2 linked regions of the Thiocapsa rosea genome follow. The protein of the gene in region 1 interacts with the protein of each later gene in a pairwise test. Links are inferred from orthologs where the notes say so. Each region holds a gene or a part of one and is shown in the gene's direction. Other genes may lie near its edges.

Region 1 (3,134 bases):
CAGGAGGCCGTACCGGCCGGAGAGGGTGCTATGGCGGCCGTGCTGGGGCTCTCCGACCCCGAGGTCATCGCACTCTGCGCAGAGCAGGCGCAAGGCGCCGTGCTCGAGGCCGTGAATTTCAACGCGCCCGGTCAGGTGGTGATCGCAGGCGATGCTGCCGCAGTGAACCGCGCGATCGATGCAGCGAAGGGCGCCGGTGCGAAGCGTGCGCTGACCTTGCCCGTCAGTGTCCCTTCGCATTGCGCATTGATGCGCCCTGCCGCGGATCGCCTTGCCGAGCGGTTGGCTGCAATCGAGATCCGGGTCCCTGAGGTTGCGGTCCTGCACAACGCCAGTGTGCAGAGCGCCGACGACAGCGACGTGCTGCGCGATCAACTGGTCCAACAGCTCTTTCGCCCGGTACGCTGGGTGGAGACGGTGCATGCCGTCGCCGCCGAAGGTGTTCGGATCGCGATCGAGTGCGGTCCGGGCAAAGTGCTGACCGGTCTGAACAAACGAATCGACGACAATCTGATGACACTGCCGGTCTTCGACCCGAAGTCACTCGAAGCGGCACTGGAGGCGATAGCGCATGCTGAATGATGAAATCGCGCTCGTAACGGGCGCATCGCGCGGGATCGGTCGGTCCATCGCGATGGCGTTGGCCGAGCAAGGCGCCGCCGTGGCGGGAACCGCAACGACGGCGGCCGGCGCGCGCTCGATCGAGGAGGCATTGAACGAGGCCGGTTACCAGGGCATCGGGGTCGTGCTCGACGTCTCCGATCAGGCTTCGGTCGAGGCTGCCGTCGGGGAGATCACCGAGCGCCTCGGTGCACCGGGGATTCTCGTGAACAACGCCGGAATTACACGCGACAACCTCCTGATGCGGATGAAGGACGAAGAGTGGGACTCGGTGATCGAGACCAACCTCAGCTCGCTGTACCGCGTCACCAAGGCATGTCTGCGCCCGATGACGAAGGCGCGCAAAGGCCGGATCATCAATATTGCCTCCGTCGTGGGCGCCATGGGGAACGCCGGTCAAACCAATTATGCGGCTGCCAAGGCAGGCATGATGGGCTTCACCAAGGCGTTGGCACGCGAGGTCGGATCACGCGCGATCACGGTCAACTGTGTCGCACCCGGATTCATCGACACCGATATGACCCGGACCTTGCCCGAGGCGCAACGCCAGGCATTGATCGGCGGAATTCCCTTGGGACGTCTCGGACAGCCCGAGGAGATTGCGGGCGCCGTGGTCTTTTTGGCCTCTCCCGCAGCGGCTTACATCACCGGCGAGACCCTGCACGTGAACGGTGGCATGCACATGGCATGAAAGGCGTCGTCGCCGATATGATTAAGATCAACTAAATCAGATCCTTGTCTTTTTTGTCGAGGACTGATGCGGCTTTCATCGGCCGTCGATTGTCACTAGAATACCGCCTGGTCCAGCGAGGGCCACCTTTATTCATCCGGAGGAACCAGTCCCATGAGCAGCGTTGAAGATCGAGTCCGCAAAATCGTTGTCGAGCAACTTGGCGTCAAGGAAGAGGAAGTGACCTCGGAGGCGTCTTTCGTCGACGATCTGGGCGCGGACTCACTCGACACGGTTGAGTTGGTCATGGCCCTCGAAGAAGAGTTCGAAACCGAGATCCCGGACGAGGACGCGGAGAAGATCACCACCGTCCAGCAGGCCATCAACTACATCAACCAGCACCAAGCCTAGGCGGGTGTCCGGCACCCGGCTCGTCGGGTGCTCCGAGGCTCGAGGGCCGTCGGCCGCAGATGGATGCCGGTGCGGCGGCGAGCGCCGAATATCGCGTTTCGAACGAAAGGGGTAGGCAATGTCAGGCAGAAGGGTAGTGGTCACCGGTTTGGGCCTCGTGGCGCCGGTCGGTTTGGACGTCAAGTCCTCCTGGGACAACATCCTCGCCGGCAAAAGCGGGATCAAACCCATCACCCACTTCGATATCGAGCCGTTCAGCACTCGCTTCGGCGGCCCGATCTATGGCTTCGAAATCAGTGATTACATCGCTGAAAAAGAAGCCAAGAAAATGGATAAGTTCATCCACTACGGCATGGCTGCGGGCTGTCAGGCGATTGCCGACGCCGGGCTGGAGATCGATGATTCCAACCGTCGCCGCATCGGCGTGGCGATCGGTTCGGGGATCGGCGGGATCACGGGCATCGAGAACAACTACGAGGCCTATCGAACGAAGGGACCGCGTCGGATCTCGCCGTTCTTCGTGCCGGCCAACATCATTAACATGGTTGCCGGAAACCTCTCGATCAAGTTCGGGCTCAAGGGGCCGAACTACTCGATCGTTTCCGCGTGCAGCACGGCGACGCACAACATCGGCGAGGCGGCGATCATGATCCGCCACGGCTATGTGGACGTCATGATCGCGGGCGGCGCCGAGATGGCGACCTCGCCGGTCGGACTCGGCGGCTTTGCCGCAGCCCGCGCGCTCTCCACCCGCAACGACGCCCCGGAGGCCGCCAGCCGGCCGTTCGATCGCGATCGCGACGGCTTCGTCCTCAGCGACGGTGCGGGCGTCGTGGTGCTCGAGGAGTACGAGCGCGCCAAGGCGCGCGGCGCCGTCATCTATGCCGAGCTGGTCGGCGTCGGCATGAACTCCGATGCCTATCACATGACCGCGCCGTCGGAGAACGGCGAAGGTGCCTGCGACTGCATGCTGCTCGCACTCGCGGATGCCGGTCTCGACAAGGAGCAGGTGAACTACATCAACGCGCACGGCACCTCGACGCCGGCCGGCGATGTCGCCGAAACCATGGCGATCAAACGTGCGTTCGGCCAGCGCGCCTACGAGATCCCGGTGAGCTCGACCAAATCCATGACCGGGCACATGTTGGGTGCTGCCGGGGGCGCCGAGGCCATCTTCACGATCCTCGCTCTGCGCGATCAGACCGCACCGCCGACCATCAACTACGAGACGCCGGATCCGGATTGCGATCTCGATTACGTCCCCAATACCGCCCGAGAGATGCGAATCGATCTCGCATTGACCAACTCGTTCGGGTTCGGCGGCACCAACGGCACCCTGGCCTTTCGTCGACTTTAAGGTCGACCTCGAGGTCGCTTGGTCGGCTCGTTGCCTTCGTCTCCGATTGCCGATCCGTCGGATGACGAGGGCGTC
Region 2 (3,278 bases), 1.8 Mb from region 1 along the record:
CACCCGGAGACCCTCGACCGACTCCATCCCGCAACCCGACTCCCGGCCCGACTCGCACTCGGCATGAGCGCCGAGAGTGTCTACGGGGGTTTGGATTATGTGCTCGCCTATGCCTCTAAACCGCTTTAAACCGCTTTAAACCGCGCCTCTGTGTGACATGCGAGGTCTTGACGGGGGATCACCCTCACGACGACCAAGCGGCTTATCTCCGGCGCGGTTTAAAAAACTGAAAAACATAAACTCTTTTCGTTTCCTAAACCGCGTCGACTCAAACGGTCTTGGAGTTATCCAAAGCCGACCTCGGGCGACGAGCAAGCAAAAAAGCTCGGACGCGGTTTAGTGCTAGTAAAGAAAGGGGACGAGCTTCTTCACCCCCCTCGCGTACTCCGCATACTCCGGATGGCGTTCGGTCAACCAGCCTTCTTCCTTGCTTGCCTTGTAATCGAAGAAGAAGAAACCGACGACCAGGATCGCAAGGTGCGGGATGCTCAGCGTGAAGAGCACCCAGCCCGCCGCCGCGAAGAGCTGGCTGCTGTAGAGCGGATGACGAACCCGCGCGTAGACGCCGTGCTTGACCAACTGGCTGTGATCGACCGGATAGGGCAGTGGAGTCAAATACTTCCGGATATGGATCGAGCCGAACCCGCCGAGGACGAGGGCCGCCGCCCAGAAGGCGATCAGTACCGGCCAGCGCACGGGCGCGAGGGTATCCATCAGCGCCGGGGTTGCGAGCGGATTCCACGCGGGGGTGAAGATAAACGCGAAGAAGAGCACGAACTGCAGCACGACGAGGTATTCGCCGCGGTGGCCCTTCAGGAAGGAGAAACGGGTCATGTCGAGGTCCTTGTCGTTAATTGAGCGCCGTCAACCGTCGGTCGGATCGTGAAGACCGGCATCGTCTGATACCGGCGTAGGTTGTGCCGAGCATCGCGAGGCACAACCAATCGGGTTCCTCAACCGGACGCGAGATTCCGGCCCCACGCCCGGGTACGCCGACTTTAGTCGGCCCGGGGAGGCGGACTTCAGTCCGCCGCGAGGGCGCGCCCGGGCCGACTAAAGTCGGCGTACCCGGGGCCGACTGAAGTCGGCGTACCGGGGGCGACTGAAGTCGGCGTGCCTGGGTGGTTGCGGTCGGCGGTCTGGAGACTACGGATGTGGTCGAGGCGATGATCCTTCGATGCAGGGTGCCCGCTCAGGTGCTTTCCGGTACACTCCCGCGGTTTGAGTCAAGTCCAAACATGCGGTCCATGCCGTGCCGACAGCGAGCGATCCCCGGTTGTTGACCTTCACCTGGCCGGTACGCGTCTACTACGAAGATACCGACGCGGGCGGGGTGGTCTTCTACGCCAACTATCTCAAGTTCATGGAGCGGGCGCGCACGGAGTGGCTGCGCGCCGTCGGCTACGAGCAGGATGTCTTGCGCGAGCGTCGGGGGATCCTCTTCGCCGTGCGCCGCGTGACCATCGATTATCTGGCGCCCGCGCGTCTGGATGACTGCTTGAGCGTGACCTCCAGGTTGGTGCGGGCGGGTGGTGCGAGTCTGGAGTTCGACCAGCAGGTGATGCGCGACAGCGACGCTTCCTGCTGCTGCCGAGGCGCCGTGAAGATCGCCTGCCTGCATGCCGATACCCTGCGTCCGGCGCGCCTGCCCGGCGATCTCTTGTCCGAGTTGTTGCCTTTCGCGAGCGGCCCAGCGGAGCCTCTGTCATGACGTCCGATCTGTCCTTGTTTAACCTGATCCTCCAGGCCAGCCTGGTGGTTCAGTTGGTTCTGGTGGTGCTGGTGATCGCCTCCGTGACATCTTGGACCATGATCCTGGACCGCGGACGCGTGCTCTCCAATGCCCGCAAGAGCGCCAACGCCTTCGAGGAACGCTTCTGGTCCGGCGGCGATCTCAGTACGCTTTACAAAGACTTGAGCGAGAATCGCAAGGGCGACCACGGACTGCCGTCCATTTTCCGGGCCGGTTTCAAGGAGTATGTCCGGCTGCGCAAGATCGAGGGCAATGACCTGATGGCCGTCCTGCAGGGCAGCGAGCGCTCGATGCGCGTCGCCCTCAGTCGCGAGATGGACCGCTTGGAGACCAGCCTCACCTTCCTGGCGACGGTCGGCTCCACCAGCCCCTACATCGGGCTCTTCGGCACCGTCTGGGGCATCATGCATGCCTTCCAAGCACTCGGAAACGTCGAGCAGGCCACCCTCGCGCTGGTTGCGCCGGGCATCTCCGAGGCACTGGTCGCCACCGCGATCGGTCTCTTTGCGGCCATCCCCGCCGTCATCGCCTACAACCGGTATTCCTATCAGGTCGAGCGTCTGAACAGTCGCTACGAGGAGTTCATGGAAGAGTTCTCGACCCTGTTGCAACGCCAAGGCCGCAACTGAGCGCTCGAGGAATCCGATAGATGCTCAAGCGCACCCGTTCCAGGCAGCGTCGCCGGCCGATGGCCGAGATCAATGTCGTGCCCTACATCGACGTGATGCTGGTGCTGCTCGTCATCTTCATGGTGACGGCGCCCTTGATCACGCAGGGTGTGAAGGTGGCGTTGCCTCAGGAGACGGCAGGACCTGTCTCGAATACGCCGGCCGAATCGGTGGTCATCACGGTTGATCAGTTCGGTGATTTCTACATCGACGTCGGGACCGACAAGGGCGTCCCGGCAAGTGACGAGATCCTGACGAATCGAATTCGGGTCGTGCTCGAATATAGGCCTGAGACGCCCGTCCTTATCCGAGCGGATCTTGGGGTCGAGTACGGTCGCGTGGTGAGGGCGATGGTCCGAGCTCAAAAAGCGGGCGCTCGGGAGGTCGGGCTCATTGTGGTGCCCCCGGAGCGCCGCGAGCGCTGACGCTGCGGCACGAGCCCGGACATGTGGCACATCCTGAGGCATAACCCGCGGGCCTTCTATTGGTCGCTGGGTCTGCATGTCTTTTTCGCCCTGCTCTTCTTCGTGGGCGTGAAGATCGATCGGCCCATCACGGAGGCCGGCAGCAAGCCGCGGGTGGTGCAGGCGACCATCGTCGGCGATGCCGCGCTCGAAGCCATGGTGGCGGAGTTTCAGGCCGAGCAGGCGCGGCGTCCGGCCGGACCGGAGATCAGCCCCGAGATCAGTGGCGAGATCAGACCCGGAGTCGAGGTGCCGCCGGACGTAGTGGCCCCGCCGGAGTCGAACCAGGACGACTTGAGCGCGGCCGAGGCCGCACGGCTCGAGGCCGAGCGGCTCGAGGCCGAGGCCGCCGATGCGGAACGTCTGGCCGACGCCGAGCGCGAGGAGGCGCAG

Evidence for each region.
Region 2: the proteins of acpP (region 1) and ybgC interact in binary tests that used the Escherichia coli proteins (3 or more experiments, as listed by UniProt). The link is inferred for Thiocapsa rosea from one-to-one orthologs.

Annotation. Positions count from the first base shown.
Region 1 is NZ_RBXL01000001.1:4,684,388-4,687,521, reverse strand. Bases 270-3,083 are described here. They hold acpP (acyl carrier protein), read left to right. Parts: upstream 270-1,465; coding sequence 1,466-1,702; downstream 1,703-3,083. Other genes in these bases: pabC (aminodeoxychorismate lyase), read left to right, coding at 3,078-3,083; fabF (beta-ketoacyl-ACP synthase II), read left to right, coding at 1,821-3,059; fabG (3-oxoacyl-ACP reductase FabG), read left to right, coding at 572-1,312; fabD (ACP S-malonyltransferase), read left to right, coding at 270-582. Outside these bases: more of fabD, read left to right, coding at 1-269; more of pabC, read left to right, coding at 3,084-3,134. UniProt on the Escherichia coli protein: Carrier of the growing fatty acid chain in fatty acid biosynthesis.
Region 2 is NZ_RBXL01000001.1:2,921,442-2,924,719, forward strand. What follows is about bases 24-2,981. They hold ybgC (tol-pal system-associated acyl-CoA thioesterase), read left to right. Parts: upstream 24-1,252; coding sequence 1,253-1,711; downstream 1,712-2,981. Other genes in these bases: BDD21_RS12945 (methyltransferase domain-containing protein), read left to right, coding at 24-129; BDD21_RS12950 (methyltransferase family protein), read right to left, coding at 343-834; tolQ (protein TolQ), read left to right, coding at 1,708-2,382; tolR (protein TolR), read left to right, coding at 2,403-2,846; tolA (cell envelope integrity protein TolA), read left to right, coding at 2,868-2,981. Outside these bases: more of BDD21_RS12945, read left to right, coding at 1-23; more of tolA, read left to right, coding at 2,982-3,278.